One region of the Pseudomonas sp. LBUM1655 genome, then DNA from elsewhere that is predicted to be linked to it. Evidence: predicted binding sites of a transcription regulator. Region 1 holds the regulator's gene; each other region holds the start of a gene.

Region 1 (9,932 bases):
CTCTGCGAAGCAGCGGCGTTTGATGCCGATGCACGAATCAAGAACGCCGACGGCACTACGCTCAGCACCCATCAGGGTTGCCGCGTTTACGGCAACAGCCACGGTTTTATTGGTGGCTATGCGTCGACCCGGCACAGCCTGAGCTGCGTGATGATCGCCGAGGCTAATGGCCAGATGCAGCGTGATTACTGGTACGACGTGAACCGTCAGGGCACTTTGCTCGCTGACCCGGTGAGCATTGGCCAACGTGCCGCGCAACGGGCGGCGAGCCGTCTGGGCGCACGTCCGGTGCCGACTTGCGAAGTCCCGGTGCTGTTTTCTGCAGAACTGGCGGGTGGGTTGTTCGGTAGCTTCCTGTCGGCGGTTTCCGGCGGAAGTCTTTATCGCAAATCGTCTTTCCTGGAAGGCACGCTAGGGCAGAAACTGTTCCCGGAATGGCTGACCATCGACGAGCGTCCGCACCTGATGCGCGCCATGGGCAGTGCTTCTTATGACGGTGATGGCCTGGCAACTTACGCCAAACCGTTCGTCGAAAAAGGTGAGCTGGTGTCGTACATCCTCGGCACTTATTCCGGGCGCAAACTCGGCATGCCTAGCACCGCCAACGCCGGCGGCGTGCACAACCTGTTTGTCACCCATGGCGATGAAGACCAGGCTGCATTGCTGCGTCGCATGGGTCGTGGGCTGTTGGTCACTGAGTTGATGGGCCATGGTTTGAACATGGTCACTGGTGACTATTCTCGCGGGGCGGCGGGTTTCTGGGTCGAGAACGGCGAGATCCAGTTCGCGGTGCAGGAAGTGACCATCGCCGGCAATATGCGCGACATGTTCAAGCAGATTGTCGCCGTGGGCAATGATCTGGAGTTGCGCAGCAATATCCGCACCGGTTCGGTGTTGATCGAACGGATGACGGTTGCGGGCAGCTAAACCCAGTCCCGTAACTCCAAAAGGCGCGCCATCCGATCGGGTGGCGCGCCTTTTTTATGCCTGCCACAACGATGGCTCCTAAAAAAGGCACTCTTGTTTTGGTTCTCATTATCATCTAATAATGAATCTCATCTCCGAACGAGTCCCGGATCATGAGTTCTGCCTTGCATGAGCAGCCGTACCTCGAAAGCTGGCGCTGGATGAGTCGCCAGATCCGTTGCGCGATGGATCCCGACGAACCGCGTCTGATCGAACACTATCTGGCCGAAGGCCGGTATCTGGCCTGCTGTACCGCAACTTCCCCGTGGACTATCGCTGAAACCTCGTTCCGTCTGCTGCTCGACACAGCCACCGACATCGCCTTGCCGTGGCACTGGCGCAGCCTCTGCCTCGATCAAGCCTGGCGCCCGTTGCGTGAAATGGAGCGCCTGTCGCTGTGCAATTGCCGGCTCAAACGCTGGCAGCGTTACACCTGGCAACTGGCGACCTGCGAGTTGCAACCCTCGATTCCTCTCATTGAACTGGTGCAAGGATTTACTGATGACCAAGACTCGTATTGAGCGCGACAGCATGGGCGAACTGCAGGTGCCGGTGGACGCTCTCTACGGCGCGCAAACCCAGCGTGCAGTGGATAACTTCCCGATCAGCGGCAAGCCGATGCCGGCGCAATTCATCCGCGCGCTGATTTTGGCCAAAGCCGCCGCCGCCCGGGCCAACGTCGAACTCAACCAGATCAGTGCCGCCCAGGGCAAAGCCATCAGCGACGCCGCCCAAGGCCTGCTCGAAGGCGACTTCATGAAGCACTTCCCTGTGGATATCTTCCAGACCGGGTCCGGCACCAGCTCCAACATGAACGCCAACGAAGTGATCGCCACGTTGGCCAGCCGTCTTCTCGATGAGCGAGTCAATCCGAACGATCACGTCAACTGCGGGCAGAGCAGCAACGACATCATCCCGACCACCATCCACGTCAGCGCCGCGCTGGCGTTGCACGAACAACTGCTGCCGGCGCTGCTGCACCTGGTGCAAGTCATCGAGCACAAAGCCGGGCAAGTGCATCACCACGTCAAAACCGGGCGCACGCATTTGATGGACGCGATGCCTGTGCGCATGAGCCAGGTACTCAACGGTTGGGCACAACAACTCAAGGCCAACATCGGCCATCTGCAAGACCTGTTGCCAAGCCTGCAATCCCTGGCGCAGGGCGGCACGGCGGTGGGCACTGGCATCAATGCGCATCCTGAATTCGCCGCGCGTTTCAGCCGCCAGTTGAGCCAACTCACCAACGTGCAGTTCACCCAAGGCAAAGACCTGTTCGCGCTGATCGGCTCGCAGGACACCGCCGTCGCCGTCTCCGGGCAACTCAAGGCGACCGCTGTGTCGCTGATGAAAATTGCCAACGATCTGCGCTGGATGAACTCTGGCCCGCTCGCCGGCCTCGGTGAAATCGAACTTGAAGCTCTGCAACCGGGCTCCTCGATCATGCCGGGCAAGGTGAATCCGGTGATCCCGGAAGCCACCGCCATGGTCGCAGCCCAAGTGATCGGCAACGATTCGGTGATCACCATCGCCGGCCAGTCGGGCAACTTCGAACTCAACGTGATGCTGCCGATCATCGCTCAGAACCTGCTGAGCAGCATCGAACTGCTGGCCAACTCCAGCCGCCTGCTGGGCGACAAGGCTATCGCCAGCTTCAAGGTCAATGAGTCGCGGCTCAAGGAAGCGCTGTCGCGTAACCCGATTCTGGTCACCGCGCTCAATCCGATCATCGGGTATCAAAAAGCCGCCGAAATTGCCAAGCAGGCCTACAAGCAGGGTCGCCCGGTGATCGACGTCGCCTTGGAACACACCGACCTGTCGCGCAGCCAACTGGAAGAGTTGCTCAACCCCGAGAAACTCACCGCCGGCGGCGTGTAATCACCGCAACCGCTTTGGAGGTTCACCATGGAGCACTGGAAACGCACGATCGAACGGGCCAATCGCTGCTTCATGCTGGGAGAGCTGATTGACGCCCGTGAGGCTTACCTGCAAGCCCTGGCCCTGGCGCAAGTCTTGTTCGAACGCTGGGCAGATGCCGACGAAGCGGTGGCGGCCTGTGTCATCTCCCATCACAACCTGGCGGATCTGCACCTGCGCCTGAATCAGCCGGAGGAAAGCGCCGAGTATCTCTGCGCCATTCACCAGCGGTTGTTGCAGACCATGCAGGACGAGCGTTTACGCTTGGCCCTGCGCGAAGCAGCGTTGCGCCAAAGCAGCAAGACCTACGTCGAGTTATTGAATTTCATCAGCGAGCACGGCGAATACCCGCGCACTCAGCGCCTGCTGCACCCGGATACCGGCAATGCGCGCCGCGCGCCTGCCCCACATCATCATGGAGTCCACTGAAATGGCTTTTACCTTGCCTGCCTTGCCCTACGCCTACAACGCCCTGGAACCGCACATTGATGCGCAGACCATGGAAATCCACTACACCAAGCATCACCAGACGTACATCAACAACCTTAACGCGGCAGTCGAAGGCACCGAATATGCCGAGTGGCCGATAGAAAAACTGGTGGCCAGCGTCCAGCAATTGCCGGAAAAACTCCGTGCGGCGGTAATCAATCAGGGCGGCGGTCACGCCAACCATTCGCTGTTCTGGGAAGTCATGGTGCCAAATGGCGGCGGCAAGCCGGACGGTGCACTGGCCAAGGCCATCGATGAACAATTGGGTGGTCTCGACAGTTTCAAAGAGGCATTCACCAAAGCTGCACTGACCCGTTTCGGCAGCGGTTGGGCGTGGCTCAGCGTTACCCCGGAGAAGACCCTGGTTGTGGAAAGCAGCGGCAACCAAGACAGCCCGCTGATGAGTGGCAACACGCCGATTCTCGGTCTGGATGTCTGGGAACACGCCTACTATCTGCGCTACCAGAACCGCCGCCCGGAATACATCAATGCGTTCTACAACGTGATCAATTGGCCTCAAGTTGCTGCGCGTTATCACGCCGCACTGGTTTAAGTCTTCTATAAAAACAATCCAAGGCTGACTATGGGCACTGAAACACTGGCGATCGGAAGTGGGCGTATGTTTCGTTACGCAGTGGGATCGCTGTTGCTGTTAGCGGGTATGACTTTGCTAGTCGCCCACGGACTGGAATGGCTGAACCTGGAGCCGCGGCTGTCAAGGGCGTTGCAGGGCGGTGCGATCTGCGCCCTGGGAACGGCACTTGGTGCTGTGCCAGTGCTGGTGATTCGCAACATGCCGCAGGCACTAGGCGATACGTTGCTCGGTTTCGGTGCCGGGGTGATGCTGGCAGCGACGGCTTTTTCGTTGATCGTCCCGGGCATTGCCGCTGCCGAAAGCCTTGGTTTGACACCTTGGGCAGCCAGCGGCCTGATCTGCTTCGGCATCATGCTCGGCGCATTCGGCCTGTACCTGGTTGATCGCAGGGTCTCTGGCGCCTCACCCGAAATGCTCATCGGCACAGTCGAGCACCCGGTGATTCCACCGCGGATCTGGCTGTTTGTGTTCGCCATCATTGCCCATAACATTCCGGAGGGCATGGCGGTCGGCGTGTCGGCCGGTGGTGGTATGCCCGATGCTGACAGTCTGGCCATGGGCATCGCGTTGCAGGATGTGCCGGAAGGTCTGGTGATCGCGCTAGTGCTGGCCGGTGCAGGGATGTCGCGGGTCAAAGCGTTTTTGATCGGTGCGGCGTCAGGGCTGGTCGAGCCGGTGTTTGCGCTGCTCTGTGCGTGGCTGGTCAGCTTGGCGCAGGTGCTGTTGCCCTTGGGCCTGGCGCTGGCGGCGGGAGCGATGTTGCTGGTGGTGACCCACGAAGTGATCCCCGAGTCGCGACGCAATGGTCACGACAAACTGGCCAGCCTTGGGCTTTTGATCGGATTTTGTCTGATGATGGTGATGGACACGGCGTTGGGTTGAAGCAGATCAAAAGATCGCAGCCTTCGGCAGCTCCTACAGGAAAAGCATTCCAATGTAGGAGCTGCCGAAGGCTGCGATCTTTTGACTTTGGCTATTAACCGCCTTCATCGAAGTAGTTGTTGATCAACGCTACCAGCGCATCCAGAGCTTCCCGTTCCTGATGTCCTTTGGTACTCAAATAGATTTTGGTGCCTTTGCCCGCAGCCAGCATCATCATCGCCATGATGCTTTTGCCATCCACGGTGGACTCTGGTGTCCGGCCCACTCTGATCGTGCAATCCGGATACTGACCGGCGACCCCGACAAACTTGGCTGACGCACGGGCATGCAAACCCAGTTTATTGATGATTTCGATTTCCAGAGCAGGCATCGCGGTGTGAATCCTTTAAGTGAGGTCGCGGTGGCGAACCTGGACGTTCTTCAGGGTTTTCTGCAGGGCCTGACCCAGACGTTCGGTCAGGTAGACGGAGCGGTGATGTCCGCCGGTGCAGCCAATGGCAATGGTGACGTAGGCGCGGTTGCTCGCGGCGAAGCGCGGCAGCCATTTGTGCAGGTAGCCGAAAATGTCCTGAAACATTTCCTCGACTTCCGGCTGTGCCGCCAGGTACTCGGCCACTGGCTCATCAAGACCGGATTGCGCGCGTAACTCTGGCTTCCAGTACGGATTGGGCAGGCATCGCACGTCAAATACCAGATCGGCGTCGACTGGCATGCCGCGCTTGAAACCGAATGACTCGACCAGAAACGCCGTACCGGGCTCCGGCTGGTTCAGCAAACGAAGCTTGATGGTATCGCGCAGCTGGTACAGGTTCAGATTGGTGGTGTTGACCTTGAGGTCGGCAAGATCGGCAATCGGGCCGAGCAGGGCGGTCTCATCGTTGATGGCTTCAGCCAGCGACCGATTGGCGGTGCTCAGCGGGTGCCGACGACGGGTTTCCGAGAAACGTTTGAGCAGAGTTTCTTCGTCAGCGTCCAGATACAACACATCGCACTGGATGTGGCGGCTGCGGACTTCTTCCAGCAACTCGGGGAAGCGTGACAGATGACTCGGCAGATTACGCGCATCGATCGACACTGCCACCAGCGGTTGTGCCAGTTCAGTATGAATGAGTGCGCGCTCTGCGAGTTCCGGCAGCAGGCCCGCCGGCAAATTGTCGATGCAGTAGTAGCCGTTGTCCTCAAGGACATTCAACGCCGTACTTTTGCCCGAGCCGGAACGGCCACTGACGATGATCAAGCGCATGATTAGTGCCCGCTTTGTTCGTCCACGACGACCTGATACAAGGCTTCGTTGCTCGAAGCACTACGCAATTTTTCGCGAACGTCCTTGCGATCAAGCATGCTGGCGATCTGACGCAGCAATTCCAGATGCGCATCGGTCGCAGCTTCAGGCACCAGCAATACGAACAGCAGGTCAACCGGAGCACCGTCGATGGCGTCGAAATCGATTGGGGCTTCAAGGTGCATCAAGGCGCTGATAGGCGATTGGCAACCCTTGAGGCGGCAGTGAGGAATGGCGATGCCGTTGCCGAAACCGGTGGAGCCGAGTTTCTCACGAGCGATCAGGGCCTCGAAGACATCTTGCATCTCCAGAGCCGGCACTTCGCGGGCGATCAGATTGGCAATCTGTTCGAGGGCTTTCTTTTTACTGCCGCCCGGCACGTTCACGAGGGAACGGCCGGGGGTCAGGATACTTTCAAGTCGGATCATGGAGTGGGGGGTTATCGACCGGTCGCGCCCTGGAGCAGGCTCTGGGTCTTTTCCTTATGCTTTTTGAGTTGTTTATCCAGCTTGTCGGTCAGGGCGTCGATCGCGGCGTACATATCGGTATGTTCCGCGTTGGCGACCACTTCACTGCCGGGAATATGCAAGGTGGCTTCGATTTTCTGCTTCAGCTTTTCGACACACATCGTGACTTGCACGTTGGTAATCTTGTCGAAATGGCGCTCCAATCGTTCGAGTTTCTCGTTGATGTAGGTGCGCAGAGGTTCGGTCACTTCCAGTTGGTGTCCACTGATGTTGACTTGCATACAGCTTCTCCTTCGTTGCCAGTGCATAAAGCGGCAGGCCGAAAAGCCTGCCACTGGAACGCTGTAACGTGGCTTACATCAACCGCTTGCGTTCGCTCGAAGGCGCGATCCCTAGGGACTCGCGGTACTTGGCGACGGTGCGGCGAGCCACCTGAATGCCTTGTGCCTCCAGTAAACCAGCGATCTTGCTGTCACTCAACGGCTTTTTCTGATTTTCCGCGGCAACCAGTTTTTTGATGATCGCGCGGATCGCCGTGGACGAGCATTCACCGCCTTCGGAGGTGCTGACGTGGCTGGAAAAAAAGTATTTCAATTCATAGATACCGCGCGGTGTATGCATGAATTTTTGCGTGGTCACCCGGGAAATCGTCGACTCGTGCATGCCGACCGCTTCAGCGATGTCATGCAGGACCAGCGGCTTCATGGCTTCATCGCCGTATTCCAGAAACCCGCGCTGATGCTCAACGATCTGGGTGGCAACTTTCATCAGGGTTTCGTTGCGGCTTTGCAGGCTCTTGATGAACCAGCGCGCTTCCTGCAACTGATTGCGCATGAAGGTGTTGTCGGCGCTGGTATCGGCGCGTCGCACGAAGCCGGCGTACTGGGCGTTGACCCGTAGGCGAGGCACCGACTCCTGATTCAGCTCGACCAGCCAGCGCTCGTTGTCCTTGCGCACGATGACGTCCGGTACGACGTACTCGGCTTCAGTCGATTCGATCTGCGAGCCCGGGCGCGGGTTGAGGCTCTGCACCAGCTCGATGACCTGACGCAACTCGTCTTCCTTGAGCTTCATGCGCCGCATCAACTGGCTGTAATCGCGGCTGCCCAGCAGGTCGATATAATCGGTGACCAGACGTTTCGCTTCGGCCAGCCAAGGCGTCTTGGCCGGCAACTGGCGCAGTTGCAGCAGCAGGCATTCGCCAAGATTGCGGGCGCCGATGCCGGCAGGCTCGAATTGCTGGATGCGGTGCAGAACGGCTTCGATTTCGTCCAGCTCGATGTCCAGTTCCGGATCGAACGCTTCGAGGATCTCTTCGAGGGTTTCGTCCAGATAGCCCTGATTGTTGATGCAATCGATCAGGGTGACGGCGATCAGTCGATCGGTGTCGGACATCGGCGCGAGGTTAAGTTGCCACAGAAGGTGGCTTTGCAGGCTTTCGCCGGCGGAGGTACGGGTGGTGAAGTCCCACTCGTCATCGTCGCTGCTGGGCAGGCTGCTGGCGCTAGTCTGGTAGACGTCTTCCCAGGCCGTATCGACCGGAAGCTCGTTGGGGATGCGTTCGCTCCAGTCGCCTTCCTCTAGGTTATCCACCGTCGGGGCGGTTTCCTGATAGGAGGGTTCCTGGATCTCGGTGTTGGGCTTCTGTTCAGCGTTGTCGGCCAGAGGATCGGAGTTGTCGAAGTCGTCGCCTTCTTCCTGGCGTTCGAGCATCGGATTGGATTCCAGGGCCTCCTGGATTTCCTGTTGCAGATCCAGGGTCGACAATTGGAGCAGGCGGATAGCCTGTTGCAGCTGCGGTGTCATCGTCAGCTGCTGGCCCATTCTCAAGACTAGCGATGGTTTCATGGCAGGGGCTTAACACCTTATTCGCCGGCGCTATGCGCCATCCACTACAGGGCGCCGGAGCGCCAAACTTAAGCAAATTATATGCCTGAAACTGAAGTGTTTGCCTAGAGCGCTGTAACAATTAAAGCGTATTAAATTCTGCTTGAATCGATACAGCGCCCGGGCGGCTCACTCGGCACTAACAGGCTTACAGGCGGAATTCATGGCCCAGATACACTTCCTTGACCAGATCGTTGGCCAGGATGGTTTCTGCATCGCCTTCGGCAATCAACTGACCGTCGTTGACGATATAGGCGGTTTCGCAGATGTCCAGCGTCTCACGGACGTTGTGGTCGGTGATCAGAACACCGATGCCCTTGGCCTTGAGATGATGGATGATCTGCTTGATGTCGCCGACCGAGATCGGGTCGACACCGGCGAACGGTTCGTCGAGCAGGATGAATTTCGGTGCTGTCGCCAGGGCGCGGGCGATTTCCACCCGTCGGCGTTCACCACCGGACAGGCTCATGCCGAGGTTGTCGCGAATGTGGCTGATGTGGAATTCCTGCAGCAGGCTTTCCAGCTCCTTGCGACGGCCGGCCTTGTCGAGTTCCTGACGGGTCTCGAGGATGGCCATGATGTTGTCGGCCACCGACAGTTTGCGGAAGATCGACGCTTCTTGCGGCAGATAGCCGATACCCGCCTTGGCGCGACCGTGCATCGGCTGGTGGCTGACGTCCAGATCATCGATCAGCACACGGCCCTGATCGGCCTGTACCAAGCCGACGATCATGTAGAAGCAAGTGGTCTTGCCGGCACCGTTGGGGCCGAGGAGGCCGACAATCTGGCCGCTGTCGATCGACAGGCTGACGTCACGCACGACCTGGCGGCTTTTATAGGCCTTGGCCAGGTGCTGAGCTTTCAGAGTTGCCATTACTGGGTTTTCTCTTCGGTTTTCTTCTTCGGCTGGATCACCATGTCGATGCGCGGACGCGCTTCGGTGACTTTGCTGCCGGTAGCGCGGCCGGCGCTGGCCAGTTTCTTCACGGTGTCGTAGACGATTTTCTCGCCCTGGGTGGTGTTGTTGTCCTTGTCGACAACCTTGGCTTTATCGATCAGCACGACGCGATTTTGCGCAGCGTGGTACTGGATCGTCACGCCCCAGCCCTGAACAGGTTTGGTATCGCCAGCGGTTTGCAGTTGCTCGAAGTAGGCCAGGTTGCCCACCGAGGTCACCACGTCGATGTCACCGGTCGGGGTACGGGTGATGGTTACGGTGTTGCCGGTAACCTTCATCGAACCCTGGGTGATGATCACGTCGCCTTTATAAGTGGCAACGCCATTCTTGTCGTCCAGCTGGGCATCGTCGGCCTGAATGCGGATTGGCTGCTCTTGATCGTTCGGCAGAGCCCAGGCGCTCACGCTTCCCAGTGCTGCGCCCAGACTGAGCAAAATAGGGAGGGTTTTAACGAGCCTCATACTGTCCTCTTACGTTCGATTGCAGGTG
Region 2 (9,932 bases), 640 kb from region 1:
TTCTTGCCGTCGGCACCGATAGCAACAACCGGGGTGTTCGGCTTGACGCTACCACGAGCGATACGGCCAACGCCGATAACACCCAGGAAGCTGTTGTAGTCCAGTGCCGAGATTTGCATCTGGAACGGACCTTCACGGTCAACTTTTGGCGCTGGAACGTGATCGACTACCGCTTGGTACAGCGGGGTCATGTCTTCAGCCATGGCGGTGTGATCCAGACCGGCAATGCCGTTCAGGGCCGAGGCGTAAACAACCTGGAAGTCCAGTTGTTCTTCGGTAGCACCGAGGTTGTCGAACAGGTCGAAGATCTGATCCAGAACCCAGTCCGGACGCGCGCCTGGACGGTCAACCTTGTTGATGACCACGATCGGACGCAGGCCGGCTTCGAAAGCCTTCTTGGTCACGAAACGGGTTTGCGGCATAGGGCCGTCTTGAGCGTCAACCAGCAGCAGAACGGAGTCAACCATCGACATTACGCGTTCAACTTCGCCGCCGAAGTCGGCGTGGCCCGGGGTGTCCACGATGTTGATGTGGTAGCCGTTCCAGTTGATGGCGGTGTTTTTCGCCAGAATGGTAATACCGCGCTCTTTTTCCTGGTCGTTGGAGTCCATCACGCGCTCGTCGTTGAGCTCGTTGCGCTCCAGAGTGCCGGATTGACGCAGGAGTTTGTCTACCAGGGTGGTTTTACCGTGGTCAACGTGGGCAATGATGGCGATGTTGCGTAGATTTTCGATCACTTGTGTATCTCGATCAGAGGATTCGGTTTGCTGACAAGTCTTGGCAGCGATTAGCAGTAGTGTCCGGCATGGCCGTTACAGCTTGACGGCGGTGTCGGGGGGCCGGTGACGCAGGCCACAGGCAAACAGCCCCGGGCACTTAGCTCGGTCGATAAACGCGCACATTGGCATGCCCCTCACTGAGCAAATGGTGGGCATGCAGGCGACTCATCACGCCTTTGTCGCAATACAGCAGGTACTGGCGAGTAGGGTCCAGTTCCTTGAAACGTGCGTTCACTGCATAGAACGGCATCGTCTGTACCTCTATGCCGGCAAGCTCCAGCGGTTCGTCTTCAGCGGCATCCGGGTGACGGATGTCGATGACGATCTGACCGGCCAGCGCTTCGCCGACTTCTTCAATCTGCAAATCCTGGCCCAATTCGTCGATGACTCGATCGATCGCGACCAGTTTGGCGTTGGCGAGCGCACGCTCGAGCACCGCCATGTCGAATTCTTTCTCTTCGTGCTCAACGCGGCCACGCTTGGCGGCGGTCTTCGGATTGACCGAGATGACGCCGCAGTATTCCGGCATGTGCCGGGCGAAATCGGCGGTGCCGATCTCGTTGGCCGTGTCGATGATGTCCTGCTTGTGGGCGACGATCAGCGGGCGCAGGACCAGTTTATCGGTCACGCAATCGATCACCGACAGGTTCGGCAGCGTCTGGCTCGAAACCTGGGAGATCGCTTCACCGGTGACCAGCGCATCGATATGCAGGCGGTCGGCGATCGCTGAGGACGCGCGCAACATCATACGCTTCAATACGACGCCCATATGACTGTTATCGACTTTGGCGAGAATTTCGCCCAACACTTCTTCAAATGGAACACTGACAAATAGCACGCGCTGCGAGCTGCCGTACTTCTTCCAGATGAAATGCGCGACTTCCATCACGCCCAATTCGTGTGCACGTCCGCCAAGATTGAAGAAGCAGAAGTGCGCCATCAGGCCGCGGCGCATGATCTGGTAGGCCGCAACGGTCGAATCAAAGCCGCCGGACATCAATACCAGCGTCTGCTCCAACGCGCCGAGCGGGTAGCCGCCGATGCCGTTGTGCTGGCTGTGGATGACAAACAACCGTTTGTCGCGAATTTCCATGCGAACTTTAATTTGCGGTGCTTTCAGGTCGATGCCGGCGGCACCGCACTCACGGCGCAGCTTGCTGCCGACGTATTTTTCGACGTCCATCGAGCTGAACGTGTGCTTGCCTGCACGTTTGCAGCGCACCGAGAAAACCTTCCCCGCCAGCGCATCGCCGTAGTGCTGTTTGCACTTCTCGGTAATGTCGTCGAAGTCACCCAGCGGGTACTCGTCGATCTGCAAAAAGTGCGCGATGCCCGGCATGCAGGTCAGGCGCTCACCCATCTCTTTCAAGGCTTTGGGGTCGGTAACGCGGGTTTCCAGCTCGAGGTTGTCCCACACGCCGTTCACCACCACAGCCGGGTCCAGATCGCGGAGCACGGCGCGGATGTTCTTGGCCAACTGGCGGATGAATTTCGTCCGGACAGGTCGGCTTTTGATGGTGATCTCGGGGAAGACTTTTACGATTAGTTTCATGAAAACAGCGCGCGCAGGGCCAGCCGAAAAAGGGGGGCGCGGATTATAGCGGAAATTGCTCAAGGTTTAACCAGTTAATGTGCAGAAGGTTTTGCGCGCACCAAAACGGGTCATTTATGGATTAAGACGCTACATTAGAGGGCGAGATTTTCACCATCAGGGCGCTTTGCACCTTTATAAGCGTGAATTTGGGGCAAAAAACCCATGCTGGGGCACTGGCATGCAATTTGCTCCCTTGTGAGGCAGGTTGCCTTGGCAGAGTATTCGCGCCGGCATCACCACTATTAAGGGCATCCACTACCAGCCCTAATTCACCCGGAGGACACTATGTCGAAGTCGGTTCAACTCATCAAAGATCATGACGTCAAGTGGATTGATCTGCGCTTCACGGACACCAAAGGCACTCAGCACCACGTGACCATGCCGGCTCGCGATGCGCTGGAAGACGACTTCTTCGAAGTCGGCAAGATGTTCGACGGTTCCTCCATCGCTGGCTGGAAAGGCATCGAAGCCTCCGACATGATCCTGCTGCCGGACGACGAAACTGCCGTTCTCGACCCGTTCACCGAAGACGCGACCCTGATCCTGGTCTGCGACATCATCGAACCGTCGACCATGCAAGGTTACGATCGCGACCCGCGCGCCATCGCTCACCGCGCCGAGGAATACCTGAAGACCACCGGTATCGGTGACACCGTCTTCGCCGGTCCAGAACCAGAATTCTTCATCTTCGACGAAGTGAAGTTCAAGTCGGACATCTCCGGCTCGATGTTCAAAATCTACTCCGAACAAGGTTCGTGGATGTCCGACCAGGACATCGAAGGTGGTAACAAGGGTCACCGTCCAGGCGTCAAAGGTGGCTACTTCCCGGTTCCGCCGTTCGACCACGACCACGAAATCCGTACTGCCATGTGCAACGCACTGGAAGAAATGGGCCAGACCGTTGAAGTTCACCACCACGAAGTGGCGACTGCCGGTCAGAACGAAATCGGTGTCAAGTTCAACACCCTGGTGAAGAAAGCTGACGAAGTTCAGACTCTGAAATACGTTGTACACAACGTAGCCGACGCTTACGGCCGCACCGCTACCTTCATGCCGAAGCCGCTGTACGGCGACAACGGTTCGGGTATGCACGTACACATGTCCATCTCCAAAGATGGCAAGAACACCTTCGCTGGCGAAGGCTATGCCGGCCTGTCCGAAACCGCTCTGTACTTCATCGGCGGCATCATCAAGCACGGTAAGGCCCTGAACGGCTTCACCAACCCGGCTACCAACTCGTACAAGCGTCTGGTGCCAGGCTTCGAAGCTCCGGTCATGCTGGCCTACTCGGCTCGTAACCGTTCCGCCTCGATCCGTATTCCTTACGTCAACAGCCCTAAAGGCCGTCGTATCGAAGCACGTTTCCCGGATCCGGCTGCCAACCCGTACCTGGCTTTCGCAGCACTGCTGATGGCCGGCCTGGACGGTATCCAGAACAAGATCCACCCAGGCGATGCCGCTGACAAAAACCTGTACGACCTGCCGCCTGAAGAGGCGAAAGAGATCCCACAAGTTTGCGGCAGCCTGAAAGAAGCCCTGGAAGAGCTGGACAAGGGCCGTGCGTTCCTGACCAAGGGCGGCGTGTTCTCCGACGACTTCATCGACGCTTACATCGCGCTGAAATCCGAAGAAGAAATCAAGGTCCGCACCTTCGTACACCCACTGGAATATGAGCTGTACTACAGCTGCTGATCCGGTAGCGCCGCGCTAAGCGGCTGTCACAAAAAGAGGCCTCCTTCGGGAGGCCTTTTTTATTGCTCGGCTTTATGGCAAACGATGAGTTCTGTAGGAACTGAGGCGTATGAAAGGTTTCAGTAATGCTTGGCAAAATGCGTCCTGAGTTGGGACAACTGCCGCACCTGACCTATGCTGCACCCCATCGTTTTCTTCCCCGGTCGAGTTCATGGGTCGCACCTTTCTCTACATCCTGCTGCTGATCGCCCTGCCCGCCGCCGCGCAGATCTACAAGTACACCGACGCCAACGGCAACACGGTGTACAGCGATCACTCGCCGGACGGCGTAAACGCGCAGTCGGTGGAGTTGCCGCCGCTCAACACGGTCGAGCCTCAGTCACCAGGCGCACCTGCCGCGCCCACCTCCGACAACCGGGAGCCGCCGCGTAATGCCTACGCCATCCTCGAGCTCGCCGGCCTGCCCACCGAGGAAGCCCTGCGCGCGAACAACGGCACGTTCACGGTCAATGTGCTGATCAAGCCGCGCCTGCAACCGCCGCAACAATTAAGACTGCTGCTCGACGATCAACCCTACGGCCAGCCGAGCAACGTGCCGATCCTGCAACTGGTTAACGTCGACCGAGGTGATCATCGACTCGCAGTGCAGGTGATCGATGGTCAGATGATCATTCAGCAAAGTCCGCCAGTGGTCTTTACCGTGCAGCGGGTGCACAAGCCATGATCCGCGAATGGCTGGTCGCCGTGTTGGCACTGACGGCGCTGCAAGCCTCGGCAGAGGTGTTCACTTACGTCGATGCGCAGGGCAATCGCGTCTACACCGACCAGCCGCGTGGTAACGCCAAGCGAGTGCCGCTGGCAACCAGCAACCGAATGTCGGCCAATCCAACCGGCGCCGCGCCGATCACCACGGCGAAAAAATCTCCGGAGCAACCGCTGTTCCACTACGACATGCTCCGTGTTCTGGTGCCCGAGCCCGATGCAACCATTCGCAGCAGCGCCGGCGAAGTGATCGTCAGCGTGACCAGCGAGCCGGGCCTGCAAGCGGGCCATCGCTATCGCCTGTTGCTGGACGGCAAGGCCACCGGCAAGCCCGGCCTGAGCCCGGTGTTCCCGTTGAGCAATATCGACCGTGGCAGCCACAGCCTTTCGGTCGAGATTCTCGATGCGCAGGGCCGCACCGTCGAACGCACTGCTAATCAGCCCTTCCACATGCTGCGCATCTCGCTGGCGCAGAAGCGCCAGGTCAAACCCTGCACAACGGACGATTACGGCGTCCGCCCGGAATGTCCGCTTAAAGACAAACCTGAGGAACCGAAAAACCCTTTCCTGCGTTTCTTCTAACGCCTATCAGCTTTGCGCACTATATTGGTGCAAGAAGCTGCACTCTTCACACATTCCAACCCATTTTGGTTCGAAAGTACCCGCAAGCGCTGGCGAACTGCCACGCAAACGAGCGTCAAACGCCTGTTTCATGGGTTGAGCGCTTCTTTTCGGAGCCTTGGTTTGGTTTTTGCATTTTCCGTTTAACGACGCCTGCTTCTTGCGCACGCTCCGCCCCCAAAAGAGGCTCTGATGACTATAAGTGACGCAATTCATCGTTTGCTGCTCGACAACCTGACCACCGCTACCATCCTGCTCGACGCCGAATTGCGCCTTGAGTACATGAACCCGGCGGCAGAGATGCTGCTGGCCATCAGCGGTCAGCGAAGCCATGGGCAGTTCATCAGCGAGCTGTTCACCGAATCCACCGAGGCGCTCAACTCTTTGCGCCAGGCAGTGGAACAGGCGCATCCATTCACCAAGCGCGAAGCGATGCTCACCGCCCTCACCGGCCAGACCCTGACCGTGGATTACGCGGTGACGCCGATCCTCAGCAATGGCGCAACCATGCTGCTGCTGGAAGTCCACCCGCGTGACCGCTTGCTGCGGATCACCAAGGAAGAGGCGCAGTTGTCCAAGCAGGAAACCAGCAAGATGTTGGTTCGCGGCCTCGCCCATGAGATCAAGAATCCCCTCGGCGGTATTCGGGGCGCGGCGCAACTGCTGGCCCGCGAACTGCCGGAAGACAGCCTGCGCGACTACACCAACGTGATCATTGAAGAGGCCGATCGTCTGCGCAATCTGGTCGACCGCATGCTCGGTTCGAACAAGTTACCGTCACTGGCTATGTGCAACGTTCACGAAGTGCTCGAACGCGTCGGCCAACTGGTCGAAGCGGAGAGTCAGGGCTGCATCACGCTGGTGCGCGATTACGACCCAAGCATTCCCGACGTGTTGATCGACCGCGAGCAAATGATTCAGGCCGTATTGAACATTGTGCGCAATGCGATGCAGGCGATCAGCAGCCAGAACGAGCTGCGCCTGGGTCGCATCAGTTTGCGTACCCGGACCATGCGTCAGTTCACCATCGGCCACGTCCGCCATCGTCTGGTGACCAAGATCGAGATCATCGACAACGGCCCGGGCATCCCGGCGGAACTCCAGGAAACCATTTTCTTTCCCATGGTCAGCGGCCGTCCGGACGGTACCGGGCTGGGCCTGGCCATTACCCAGAACATCATCAGCCAGCACCAGGGTCTGATCGAGTGTGACAGCCACCCAGGCCACACCACGTTCTCGATCTTTCTGCCACTGGAACAAGGAGCCACATCGACATGAGCCGTAGTGAAACTGTGTGGATCGTCGATGACGACCGTTCTATCCGTTGGGTTCTGGAAAAAGCCTTGCAGCAGGAAGGCATGACCACCCAGAGCTTCGACAGCGCCGATGGCGTGATGAGTCGTCTGGCCCGTCAGCAACCGGACGTGATCATTTCCGACATCCGCATGCCGGGTGCCAGTGGCCTGGACCTGCTGGCGCGGATTCGCGAGCAGCACCCACGGCTGCCGGTCATCATCATGACCGCTCACTCCGATCTGGACAGCGCTGTCGCCTCTTATCAGGGCGGCGCGTTCGAATATCTGCCCAAGCCGTTCGACGTTGATGAGGCGGTTTCGCTGGTCAAGCGCGCCAATCAGCATGCGCAAGAACAGCAAGGCCTGGAAGTGGTGCCAGCGCTGACTCGCACTCCGGAAATCATCGGCGAAGCGCCGGCGATGCAGGAAGTGTTTCGCGCCATTGGCCGCTTGAGCCACTCCAACATCACCGTGCTGATCAACGGCGAATCCGGCACCGGTAAAGAACTGGTCGCCCACGCCCTGCACCGCCACAGCCCGCGCGCGGCCTCGCCGTTCATTGCACTGAACATGGCGGCGATCCCCAAGGATCTGATGGAATCCGAACTGTTCGGCCACGAGAAAGGCGCCTTCACCGGAGCGGCCAACCTGCGTCGCGGGCGCTTCGAACAGGCCGACGGCGGCACGCTGTTCCTCGATGAAATCGGCGACATGCCGGCGGACACCCAAACCCGTCTGCTGCGGGTACTGGCCGACGGCGAGTTCTATCGCGTTGGCGGACACGTGCCGGTCAAGGTCGATGTGCGGATCATTGCCGCGACCCACCAGAATCTGGAAACCCTGGTGCATGCCGGGAAATTCCGTGAAGACTTGTTCCACCGCCTCAACGTGATTCGCATCCACATCCCGCGCCTGTCGGATCGTCGCGAAGACATCCCGACCCTGGCCAAGCACTTCCTTAGCCGCGCCGCGCAAGAACTGGCGGTCGAGCCGAAGCTGCTGAAAAGCGAGACCGAGGAATACCTGAAAAACCTGCCGTGGGGCGGCAACGTGCGCCAGTTGGAAAACACGTGCCGCTGGATCACGGTGATGGCCTCCGGGCGCGAAGTACACATCAGCGACCTGCCGCCGGAACTGCTGAGCCTGCCGCAGGATTCGGCGCCAGTAACCAACTGGGAGCAGGCGTTGCGCCAGTGGGCGGATCAGGCGTTGGCGCGTGGCCAGTCGAGTCTGCTCGACAGTGCAGTGCCGGCGTTTGAGCGGATCATGATCGAAACGGCGTTGAAACATACCGCCGGGCGTCGTCGTGATGCCGCGGTGTTGCTGGGTTGGGGGCGTAATACCCTGACGCGCAAGATCAAAGAACTGGGGATGAAGGTCGATGGTGGGGATGATGATGAAGGGGATGAGGGTTGAGTTCGACCTCAACACCTGAGCGATCTTTTTTCGCATGCACCACCATAAGGCACTTTGACCCGCTATCGCGCACAGCGAGCGGTTCAAAATCCGACACAAAATCACTTGAAAACTGAAACTTTATAAACACGAAAGCCCCGTATTCCGGGGCTTTCGCATTTCTGAAGACGGTTTTTGTTTCAATCCGTAAAAAGCTGGCACGCCCCCTGCAATAGCTCTTACAGGTGATTCGATTCACCCACCCTTTCGGGGACCTTGGTACAGGCAGGCCGGGGATTCCCCTCTTTACACCGGGCTCACACCGCAACGGATGCGCCCACCCTTTTGGGATCCTTGGTACAGGCAGGCCGGGGGTTCCCTCTTTACACCGGACTGACGCCATCGCGCAGTCCAGCCTTTTGGGAGCCCTGATACAGGCAGGTCAGGGATTCCCGCTTTTATTGCTCCCGGAGATGGATCTCCAGCCGCCAGCGGTCATCGACCTCGCTCCCGGCCCAGTCACCCTGCAGCGGCCGCGCTGCCAGTACCGTCAGCAACAACCCGCCATCACTCACTCGCGTCCGCCAATTAACGTCTTTGCCGTTGAGCTTGAGTTGGCCCTTCTGCGCCTTGCCCTCAGCCTGGAACAACAGCGCCACCGTGCCGTCGATGATTTCACCGTGCAGCTTCGGCTCGTTGTTGAACCAGACCACCAGACCGCCGTCAGTCGCCTCGATCTGCTGCAGCACGCTCGGGTCGGGCGTGGTCAGGCGACCAATCATCAAACCGATCATCAGTCCGACAATCGCCAGCGAACCGATCACCCGTGGGAATAGTTTCGAACGCGAGTCCGCTTGCGGCGTAGAATGCGCGTCATCTTTACCTTCGGAGCCGTGCATGTTTCACGTCATCCTTTTTCAACCAGAAATTCCGCCGAATACCGGCAACGTTATCAGGCTGTGCGCCAACAGCGGCTGCCACCTGCATTTGATCGAACCGCTGGGCTTCGAGATGGACGACAAGCGCTTGCGTCGTGCCGGTCTCGATTACCACGAATATGCCACGCTGCAACGCCACGCCGACCTCGCCAGTTGCCTGGAAAGCTTGGGCAACCCGCGCTTGTTCGCCTTCACCACCAAGGGCTCGCGACCGTTTCATGATGCCGCGTTCGTCCCGGGCGATGCGTTCATCTTTGGCCCGGAAAGCCGTGGCCTGCCGCCAGAGGTACTGGACGCCCTGCCCGCCGAACAACGCTTGCGCCTGCCAATGCGCGAAGGCTGCCGCAGCCTGAACCTGTCCAACACCGTGGCAGTGGCCGTGTACGAAGCGTGGCGCCAAAACGACTTCAAATAACACGCAAGCCCCTGACCGATCGTTCCCATGCTCTGCGTGGGAACGATCAGCCAAGAAAAAAGCGCCTGTTACGGCGCTTTTTTCGTTGTTGCTCAGACCGTTTATTGAACGGTTGGCGTCTCGCCGCTTTCCTGCATGCGCTGCAGCTCTTGCGCGTACAAGGCGTCGAAGTTCACCGGAGCCAGCATCAACGCCGGGAACGAACCACGAGTCACCAGGCTGTCCAGAGTCTCACGAGCGTACGGGAACAGGATGTTCGGGCAGAACGCACCCAGGGTGTGGCTCATCGAAGCCGGGTCCAGATTCTTGATCAGGAAGATACCGGCCTGTTGCACTTCAGCGATGAAGGCCACTTCGTCGCCGTTTTTCACGGTAACGGACAGGGTCAGCACGACTTCGAAGAAATCGCCTTCCAGCTCTTTCTGGCGAGTGTTCAGATCC
Region 3 (9,932 bases), 690 kb from region 1:
TCGCCTTCGCGTAGGAATTTTCCATTTAATTCGTAAAGTAATCGTTACGCTTTGACGGATATCTCGCGTTTGCAGTGATTTGCAGGTTTGAAAAGGGTCATTGCTGTCACATAATCTTGACAACTATCTGCGCGCTGCGACAGAAAAGTCTGGCGCAACCCCCCTGTAGGAGTGAGCCTGCTCGCGATTGCTGTGTATCAGTCAATGAGGAAGTTGGCTGGGCTAGCCTCATCGCGAGCAGGCTCGCTAGTACAGGTTAATCATCGTTTTCGGGCCTTTTATATGCGTATCAAAGTCCACTGCCAAAACCGCATCGGCATCCTGCGCGACATTCTCAACCTGTTGGTGGCGTACGGGATCAACGTCGCGCGCGGCGAGGTTGGTGGTGAGCATGGCAACGCGATCTATCTGCATTGCCCGAACCTGATCAACATCCAGTTCCAGGCGTTGCGCCCGAAGTTCGAAGCGATTGCCGGGGTGTTCGGCGTCAAGCGGGTAGGGCTGATGCCCAGCGAGCGCCGGCACATGGAGTTGAACGCACTGCTCGGTGCGCTGGAATTTCCGGTGTTGTCGATCGATATGGGTGGCTCGATTGTCGCCGCCAACCGCGCGGCGGCGCAGTTGCTCGGCGTGCGCGTCGACGAGGTGCCGGGGATTCCGCTGTCACGCTACGCCGAAGATTTCGACCTGCCGGAACTGGTGCGCGCCAATAAATCGCGAATCAACGGCATGCGGGTCAAGGTCAAGGGTGACGTTTTTCTCGCCGACATCGCTCCGCTGCAATCGGAGCACGACGACAGCGAAGCCATGGCCGGTGCGGTGCTGACCTTGCATCGCGCCGACCGTGTCGGCGAGCGCATCTATAACGTGCGCAAGCAGGAGTTGCGCGGTTTCGACAGCATCTTCCAAAGCTCGAAAGTCATGGCGGCGGTGGTGCGCGAAGCGCGTCGCATGGCGCCCCTTGATGCACCTCTATTGATAGAAGGCGAAACCGGCACCGGCAAGGAGTTGCTGGCACGCGCCTGTCACCTCGCCAGTCCGCGCGGACAATCGCCGCTGATGGCGCTCAACTGCGCCGGCCTGCCGGAGTCGATGGCCGAGACCGAGCTGTTCGGCTATGGCCCCGGTGCTTTCGAAGGTGCGCGTGCTGAGGGCAAGCTCGGTCTGCTGGAGTTGACGGCGGGTGGCACGCTGTTTCTCGATGGTGTCGGCGAAATGAGCCCGCGCTTGCAGGTGAAATTGCTGCGCTTCTTACAGGACGGCTGCTTCCGTCGCGTCGGCAGCGATGAAGAGGTTTATCTGGATGTGCGGGTGATCTGCGCGACCCAGGTGGACTTGTCCGAGTTGTGCGCTCGTGGCGAATTTCGCCAGGATTTGTACCATCGCTTGAACGTGCTTTCGCTGCATATTCCACCCCTGCGCGAATGCCTCGACGGTTTGACGCCGCTGGTCGAGCACTTTCTTGATCAGGCCAGTCGACAGATCGGCTGTTCGCTACCAAAACTGGCGCCGACGGCCATGGATCGGCTCAGTCATTATCACTGGCCGGGTAATGTGCGGCAGTTGGAGAACGTGCTGTTTCAGGCGGTGTCGCTGTGTGATGGCGGCACGGTCAAGGCCGAGCATATTCGCCTGCCGGATTATGGCGTGCGTCAGCCGCTTGGCGATTTTTCCCTTGAAGGTGGGCTGGACGAGATCGTCGGGCGGTTTGAGAAGGCCGTGCTGGAACGTCTGTATTCCGAGCACCCGAGCAGTCGGCAATTGGGCAAGCGCCTCGGGGTTTCGCATACGACCATTGCCAATAAGTTGCGTGAGTATGAGGTGGGCAAAGAGCCTGAAGCCTAAGATCGAAAGATCGTCCGGACGCGGCCCGAATCTTCGGCAGCTTCTACAGTTGGAATGCGGATTCCTGTAGGAGCTGCGGCACGCTGCGATCTTTTGGTCGATTGCCGCGAAGCGGCATAACACCGCCGGTTTTTCGACTTCGATACATTTCCCAATTCCCCGCAATACCCCTCAAGTCCTTTGTTTGCCGGGCCTCAAGCCGCCAGAAAAAAGTTGGTCTGCAAATTGCTTATGGCTCAGCAGTACAGCGGTGGGCGGCAAACGTCCGGCATGCAGAGGAAAGAGTGTGGACAAGTACCTTTATGTGGCAATGACCGGCGCCAGCCAGAACGCACTGGCGCAGAAGGCTCATGCCAACAACCTGGCGAACATCTCCACCAACGGTTTTCAGCGCGACCTGGAGCAGGCGCGTTCGATGCCGGTGTTCGGTGACAGCTTTCCGGCGCGCGCGTTTGCCCTGAGCGAACGGCCCGCCACTGATTTCACGCCAGGCTCGCTGGTGCAGACCGGCCGTGACCTCGACGTCGCCGTGACCGGCAATGGCTGGATCGCCGTGCAGAATCCCAACGGCGGCGAAAGCTACGTGCGTACCGGCAGCCTGAATGTCGACGCCCTCGGCGTCCTGCGTGCCGGCAACGGTATGCCGGTGATGGGCAATGGCGGTCCGATCGCCGTGCCACCCGAGCAGCAGATCGAAGTCGGCGAAGACGGCACCATCAGTATTCGTGCGATGGGCGAAGGCCCGCGCGTCATGGCGGAAGTCGACCGGATCAAACTGGTCAACCCGGACATCAAGAACATGAACAAGGGCCTCGACGGCTCGATCTACACCAAGGACGGCCAGCCTGCGCCGATCGATGCCAACGTCAAACTGGTGTCGGGTTTCCTGGAGTCGAGCAACGTCAATGCCGTGGAAGAAATGACTTCGGTACTGGCCCTGGCCAAGCAGTTCGAGTTGCACGTCAAGATGATGAACACCGCCAAAGACGACGACCAAGCCATGGCTCGGGTCTTGCAGATCAGCTAATTATCAGAACGTCGCGCCGTAAAACAGGCGCACGAGGAGAATCGAATGCTTCCGGCTCTATGGGTTGCCAAAACCGGTCTGTCCGCCCAGGACACTAACCTGACCACCATTTCCAACAACCTGGCAAACGTCTCGACCACGGGTTTCAAACGCGACCGCGCCGAGTTCCAGGACTTGCTGTATCAGATCAAGCGTCAGCCAGGCGCCCAGTCGACCCAGGACAGCGAACTGCCGTCGGGTCTGCAAGTGGGTACCGGTGTGCGCATTGTCGGCACGCAGAAAAACTTCACCGCCGGCAGCCTGCAAACCACCGAACAGCCGCTGGATCTGGCCGTTGACGGTCGCGGTTTCTTCCAGATTCTGCAACCGGATGGCACCACGTCCTACACCCGTGACGGTACTTTCCACCTCGATTCCAATGGCCAGGTCGTCAACGCCAGCGGTTTCGCTCTGGAACCAGCCATCGTCATTCCGAACGATGCCCAGACCTTCACCGTCGGCCGTGACGGCACCGTATCGATCACCGTTGCCGGCAACCCGGCTTCCCAAGTGATTGGCAACCTGCAAACCGCCGACTTCATCAACCCGGCCGGCCTGCAAGCGGTGGGCAACAACCTGTTCCTGGAAACCGCTGCTTCCGGCGCGCCGCAAGTCGGTACTCCGGGCCTGAACGGTTTCGGTACCACGCTGCAGAACACCCTGGAAACGTCCAACGTCAGCACCGTTGAAGAGATGGTCAACATGATCACCACTCAGCGCGCTTACGAGATGAACTCCAAGGTGATCTCCACCGCCGACCAGATGCTCTCGTTCGTAACGCAGAATCTGTAATCAAGTCTATGAGGCGGCCATGAGGTCGCCTGCAACACCGTGAGGTAGGGTCATGAATCGCTTCGTATCTGTTCTGGCATTGAGTGGAGTCGTCTCGCTCGCGGGCTGCGTCGCTCCGACGCCCAAGCCCAATGACCCTTACTACGCCCCGGTGTTGCCGCGCACGCCGTTGCCGGCGGCCGCCAACAACGGCTCGATCTATCAGGCCGGCTTCGAGCAGAACCTTTACAGCGATCGCAAGGCGTTCCGGGTCGGTGACATCATCACCATCACCCTGAACGAGAGAACCCAGGCGAGCAAAAACGCTAACTCGCAGATCGGCAAGAACAGCGATACCACGGTCGGCCTGACTTCGTTGTTCGGTTCCAGTCTGACCACCAATAACCCGCTGGGCAGCAATGACCTGAGCCTGAACGCCGGCTACAGCGCAGACCGCGCGACCAAGGGCGACAGCAAGGCTGCGCAGGGTAATACCCTGACCGGTTCGATCACCGTGACCGTGGCCGACGTATTGCCCAACGGTATCATCGCCGTGCGCGGCGAGAAGTGGATGACCCTCAACACGGGCGATGAGCTGGTGCGGATCGCCGGTCTGGTGCGTGCCGATGACATCGCCACTGACAACACTGTTTCGTCGACCCGTGTCGCCGACGCGCGCATCACCTACTCGGGCACCGGTTCGTTTGCCGATGCGAGTCAGCCAGGCTGGTTCGACCGTTTCTTCCTCAGCCCGCTGTTCCCTTTCTAGGTGGCTACGTTGAATTTCAAGAGCCTGATGCTGGCCGCCGTTATGTTGTCGGCGGCCTTCAATGCACAAGCCGAGCGGCTGAAAGATATCGCCAGCATTTCCGGCGTGCGGTCCAACCAATTGATCGGTTACGGTCTGGTGGTCGGGCTTAACGGCACCGGTGACCAGACAACGCAAACTCCGTTCACCCTGCAGACTTTCAACAACATGCTCTCGCAGTTCGGTATCAAAGTGCCGCCGGGATCGGGCAACGTGCAGTTGAAGAACGTCGCGGCGGTGTCCATCAGTGCTGATCTGCCGGCGTTTGCCAAGCCAGGCCAGCAGGTCGATATCACCGTTGCCTCGATCGGTAACTCTAAGAGCCTGCGTGGCGGCACCCTGTTGCTGACCCCGCTCAAGGGTATCGACGGCAACGTCTATGCAATCGCCCAGGGCAACCTCGTGGTGGGTGGTTTCGACGCTGAAGGGCGAGATGGTTCCAAGATCACTGTCAACGTTCCGTCGGCTGGTCGCATCCCTGGCGGTGCATCGGTGGAGCGCTCGGTGCCGAGCGGTTTCAATCAGGGTAATAGCCTGACGTTGAACCTCAACCGTTCCGACTTCACCACCGCCAAACGCATCGTCGACAAGATCAACGACATGCTCGGCCCTGGTGTCGCTCAGGCCATCGACGGCGGCTCGATCCGCGTTACCGCACCGCTCGATCCGAGCCAGCGTGTCGACTACCTGTCGATCCTGGAAAACCTCGAAGTCGATCCGGGTCAGGCGGTGGCGAAAGTCATCATCAACTCGCGCACCGGCACCATCGTCATCGGTCAGAACGTGAAAGTCTCGCCGGCCGCCGTAACCCACGGCAGCCTGACCGTGACCATTACTGAAGACCCGATCGTCAGCCAGCCAGGCCCACTGTCCAACGGCCAGACCGCTGTCGTGCCACGTTCCCGTGTGAACGCCGAGCAGGAAGCCAAACCGATGTTCAAGTTCGGCCCGGGCACCACCCTCGACGAGATCGTCCGTGCGGTGAACCAGGTCGGCGCGGCACCGGGTGACTTGATGGCCATTCTCGAAGCACTGAAGCAGGCCGGCGCGTTGCAAGCCGACCTGATCGTGATCTGAGGCCGACGACTATGGATATGCGCAAGAGCGGTCTGGTCAGCAGCAGCGATTCGGGTTCTTACTCTGACCTCAATCGTCTGAACCAGCTAAAGGTCGGTGACAAGGATAGTGATGCGAACATGCGCAAAGTTGCGCAGGAATTCGAATCGCTGTTCCTCGGCGAGATGCTCAAATCGATGCGTTCGGCGACCAATGCCCTGGGTGAGGACAATCCTCTCAACACGCCGGCCGCCAAGCAGTATCAGGAAATGTACGACCAGCAACTGGCCGTTTCCATGTCCCGCGAGGGCGGTGGTATCGGTCTGGCCGACGTGCTGATGCGCCAGATGTCGAAGAACAAACCAATGGCGCCGGGTGAGGCTGCGGCCGCGTCCGCCGCCAAGCAGGAAGAAGCCAAAGCCAAGGCCGCTGCCGTGGCAACGCCGATTGCCGCTGGCACCGTCGCCACCAATGGCCCGTTGTCGCGCCTCAATGGTGAGCGTCCGCTGTGGGCCTCGCGTTCGGTCAATGCGCCTAACACGCAATTGGCCCACCGCAACGACATGGAATTGATCAACCAGCGCCGTTTGGCTCTGCCGCCGAAACTGGCCGATCGTTTGCTCGCAGGCCTGGTGCCTTCGGCCACCACGACAAGCGCCGCAACGCAATTGCCACAGCGTGCCACGACTGCCGCCACCACTGGCGCAGGTCCGCTGTACAACGGCGACTGGCTGGCACGCGCCGAGGCTGACAAAGCCTCCGGTGGGCAGATGCAGGTTTACGGCCGGGCGATGGCGCAGATTCCATTGGCGCCGGCGAAAAAAGCCTTCAGTTCTGCCGACGAATTCGTCAACACCATGCTGCCGATGGCCGAGGAAGCCGCCGCTCGTATCGGCGTCGATCCGCGTTACCTAGTGGCGCAAGCCGCACTGGAAACCGGTTGGGGCAAGTCGGTCATGCGTGCTCAGGATGGCAGTAGCAGCCACAACCTGTTCGGTATCAAGGCGAGCAGCAACTGGAAGGGTGATTCGGCCCGGGCAATCACCAGCGAGTTCCGTAATGGCGCGATGGTCAAGGAGACGGCCGAGTTCCGTTCCTATGCCTCGTACAAGGACAGCTTCCACGATCTGGTGACTTTGCTGCAGAGCAATAATCGCTATCAAGAAGTGCTGAAGTCGGCCGATAACCCAGAACAGTTTGTACGCGAGTTGCAAAAGGCCGGTTACGCCACCGACCCGAACTACGCAAGCAAGATTTCGCAGATTGCCAAGCAGATGAACGTTAACCAGAACTACGCTGCGGCGGGCGTTTCGACAACGCCTCTATAAAACATAAAGTAAGGTTTGAACCATGAGTTTGCTCAACATCGGGATGTCGGGTTTATCCGCTAGCCAATCTTCTTTGATGGTGACGGGCAACAACATTGCCAACGTCGATACGGCCGGCTACTCGCGCCAGCAAACCGTGCAGAATTCAAAAAGCTCGATTCAGAACGGCAACCTCTGGATCGGCACCGGTACGACCCTGGCCGACGTGCGCCGTGTCTACAACAGCTACATCGACGCCCAGTTGCAGACCACCACTTCGCTCAACAGCGATGCGGCGGCTTACCTGGGTCAGGTCACTCCGCTCGACAAATTGCTGTCCGATAGCGGCACCGGCCTCAATGGCGCGCTGACCAAGTTTTTCGCCTCGGTGCAGAACGTCAACGCCAAGCCGGGTGATGATGCTTCGCGCCAACTGCTGCTCAGTGATGCCCAAGCCTTGAGCGCGCGCTTCAACTCGGTTTCCAGCCAGTTGAACGCGCAGAACTCGGACATCAACGGCAACCTGACGAGCATGGCTGATCAGGTCAACAAACTGGCGAACACTGTCGCTCAGTTGAACCAGAAAATCTCCGAAATTTCCAACTCCGGTGGCCAGCCCAACGAGCTGCTCGACGCGCGTAACGAGACCATTCGCCAACTGTCGACCTTCACCGGTGCGCAGGTCGTCGAGCGTGGCGGCAACATGGATATATATCTGGGCAACGGTCAGCCGCTGGTGATGGGCAGCACGGTCAGCAAGCTGGAAGTCACGCCAAGCAAGACCGACCCATCGCGTATGGCCCTGCAGCTCAATAACGGCTCCAGCACTGTCGACATCACCTCGGGCATCACCGGTGGCGAGATCGGTGGCCTGCTACGTTATCGCAGCACCGTGCTCGACCCTGCGATGAACGAGCTGGGCCGCGTGGCACTGGTCGTTGCCGATCAGATGAACACGATTCAGGCGCAAGGCATCGACAAGAACGGTGACTTTGGCGGCAGCCTGTTCACCAGTATCAATACTGCGGCGAACATGTCTGCGCGCAGCACCGCCACTATCGGCAACAGCGCAGGTTCCGGCAAATTCGATGTGAGCATCGAAGACACCGGCAAGCTGACCATCAACGATTACAAAGTGACCTTCACCAGCGCCACGGACTACACCGTGCAGCGTCTGCCGGAAGGCACCGCCATGGGCGCGTTCAGTACCACCACCAACCCGCCTCCGGTCATCGACGGCTTCTCGTTGAAACTCACTGGCGGCACGGCGGCGGCGGGCGACACGTTCAAGATCACCCCGACGCGCAGCGCGGCGGCCAACATCAAGACCGAGATGACCGACTCCAAGCGTCTGGCCATCGCAGCTCCGTTGGGCGCTGCCATTGCCCCCGGCGGCAGCGGCACGCTGACTATTCCGGCCAGCGGTCAACCGACCCTTACCACGAAGTTCGATATCTACGACGCCACCACCACCACGGCGATGCAGAACGGCATGAAGTACTCGACGCCGGTCAAAGTGGTGTTTGGCGATCCTTCGGCGGACGGCACCAGTCAGGGTTACCAGCTACTCGATGCCAAGGGCGGTGTGTTGAGCAGCGGCACCATCAAGCCGGGCCAGAACAACACCCTGAACCTGAGTATTCCGCTCAAGGACTCGACCGGCGCTGCGATCCCGCCAGCTCCGGCCACCCAGTACACCGTCAGTTTCGATATGACCGTCGCCGGCTCGCCAGGCAAAGGCTCGGCGATCAATGTCAGCCTCAGCCAGCCGGGCACACTGGACAACCGCAACGGCGGTGTACTGGCTGACTTGCAGACCAAGCAGACAGTGGACACCGGTTCGGCCAGCAAAGGTATTTCCCTGACCGACTCCTACGGCAAACTGGTCGAAGGTGTCGGCGCCAAAGCTGCCCAGGGCAAGCTCGACAGCGCGGCCACCGACGCCATTCTGGCCAACGCCAAAGGCGCGCGTGATTCGTTGTCCGGCGTCGACCTCGACGAAGAGACCGGCAACCTGGTCAAGTTTCAGCAGTACTACACCGCGTCCTCGCAGATCATCAAGGCTGCGCAGGAAATTTTCAGCACACTGATCAACAGTCTTTAAGGGAGTCGTAATCCATGCGCATTTCTACCGGCCAGTTTTACGAATCTTCGGCAGCCAACTATCAGAAAAACTTCGCCAACGTGGTCAAGAGCAGCGAAGAGGCCAGCAGCCTGATTCGCGTCAACACGGCGGCAGATGATCCGGTTGGCGCTTCGCGTCTGCTGCAATTGGGCCAACAGGCTTCGATGCTTGATCAGTACGAAGCCAACGCCACTACCATCAAAGGCACACTGGGTACCGCTGAAGCGGTGATGACCAGCATCAACAACGTGCTGCAGCGTGCCAAGGAATTGGCTGTGAGTGCCGGCAACGCCGGGTACACGGACGCCGACCGTCAGGCCACGGCGTCCGAGCTGGGTCAGATCGAAGAGCAACTGCTCAGCCTGATGAACAGCAAGGACGAGAACGGTAAATACATCTTCGCCGGCTCCAAGGGCGACACCGTACCGTTCACTCGCAATGACGATGGCACTTACGCCTACAACGGCGACCAGGTGACCCTCGATCTGGCGATCGGTGACAACATGAAGATGGCCACCAACACCACCGGTTGGGAAGCTTTCCAGCAAGCGGTCAACACCAGCCGCAGCCAGGTCACCATGACGGCGCCTGCGGTCAATGACAATCGCGTGGTTCTGTCCAACGGTCAGGTGTCGTCGAACGTCAGCTACAACAGCAAGTTCCGTAGCGGCGAGCCGTACACTGTTGATTTTGTCAGCGGCACCCAGCTCAAAATCACTGACTCGGCCGGTAATGATGTGACGGCCGAAGCCAGTCAGGGTGGCGCGTTCGATCCGAAAAGCACGGCCGGTCAGACGGTCAGCTTCCGGGGCGTGGACCTGACGCTGAACATCAACCTGCAATCGGGCGATGTACCGGGCACCGTGCTGCCGGGTCACACGTTCACACTGGCGGCCAAGCCTGACACCTTCACCGGCACCCGCAGCCCGGGCAACCCGTCGTCGGCCCAGATCA

Evidence for each region. The regulator sigma-54, encoded in region 1, starts transcription at its own class of promoters, with help from an activator protein. The targets are predictions, from matches to a motif close to ANTGGCATNNANNTTGCTNT.
Region 2: the regulator sigma-54 is predicted to act here: its motif matches at 2,546-2,565, upstream of glnA (glutamate--ammonia ligase).
Region 3: the regulator sigma-54 is predicted to act here: its motif matches at 2,058-2,077, upstream of ACA074_RS07685 (flagellar basal body rod protein FlgF).

Annotation. Positions count from the first base shown of each region.
Region 1 is NZ_CP166801.1:1,019,223-1,029,154, forward strand. It holds gene pmbA (metalloprotease PmbA) at 1-927, shown strand, start outside; gene ACA074_RS04380 (FagA protein) at 1,080-1,487, shown strand; gene ACA074_RS04385 (class II fumarate hydratase) at 1,468-2,844, shown strand; gene ACA074_RS04390 (DUF2753 family protein) at 2,872-3,312, shown strand; gene ACA074_RS04395 (superoxide dismutase) at 3,314-3,925, shown strand; gene ACA074_RS04400 (ZIP family metal transporter) at 3,956-4,849, shown strand; gene ACA074_RS04405 (HPr family phosphocarrier protein) at 4,944-5,219, opposite strand; gene rapZ (RNase adapter RapZ) at 5,235-6,092, opposite strand; gene ptsN (PTS IIA-like nitrogen regulatory protein PtsN) at 6,095-6,559, opposite strand; gene hpf (ribosome hibernation-promoting factor, HPF/YfiA family) at 6,571-6,879, opposite strand; gene ACA074_RS04425 (RNA polymerase factor sigma-54) at 6,953-8,446, opposite strand; gene lptB (LPS export ABC transporter ATP-binding protein) at 8,634-9,359, opposite strand; gene lptA (lipopolysaccharide transport periplasmic protein LptA) at 9,359-9,904, opposite strand; gene lptC (LPS export ABC transporter periplasmic protein LptC) at 9,891-9,932, opposite strand, start outside.
Region 2 is NZ_CP166801.1:374,639-384,570, reverse strand. It holds gene typA (translational GTPase TypA) at 1-737, opposite strand, end outside; gene thiI (tRNA uracil 4-sulfurtransferase ThiI) at 877-2,331, opposite strand; gene glnA (glutamate--ammonia ligase) at 2,659-4,065, shown strand; gene ACA074_RS01730 (DUF4124 domain-containing protein) at 4,277-4,789, shown strand; gene ACA074_RS01725 (DUF4124 domain-containing protein) at 4,786-5,409, shown strand; gene glnL (nitrogen regulation protein NR(II)) at 5,641-6,726, shown strand; gene ntrC (nitrogen regulation protein NR(I)) at 6,723-8,159, shown strand; gene ACA074_RS01710 (hypothetical protein) at 8,597-9,037, opposite strand; gene ACA074_RS01705 (tRNA (cytidine(34)-2'-O)-methyltransferase) at 9,036-9,491, shown strand; gene secB (protein-export chaperone SecB) at 9,593-9,932, opposite strand, start outside.
Region 3 is NZ_CP166801.1:1,714,038-1,723,969, forward strand. It holds gene ACA074_RS07680 (sigma-54-dependent transcriptional regulator) at 283-1,845, shown strand; gene ACA074_RS07685 (flagellar basal body rod protein FlgF) at 2,132-2,872, shown strand; gene flgG (flagellar basal-body rod protein FlgG) at 2,918-3,703, shown strand; gene flgH (flagellar basal body L-ring protein FlgH) at 3,756-4,451, shown strand; gene ACA074_RS07700 (flagellar basal body P-ring protein FlgI) at 4,479-5,567, shown strand; gene flgJ (flagellar assembly peptidoglycan hydrolase FlgJ) at 5,579-6,874, shown strand; gene flgK (flagellar hook-associated protein FlgK) at 6,897-8,957, shown strand; gene ACA074_RS07715 (flagellar hook-associated protein 3) at 8,972-9,932, shown strand, end outside.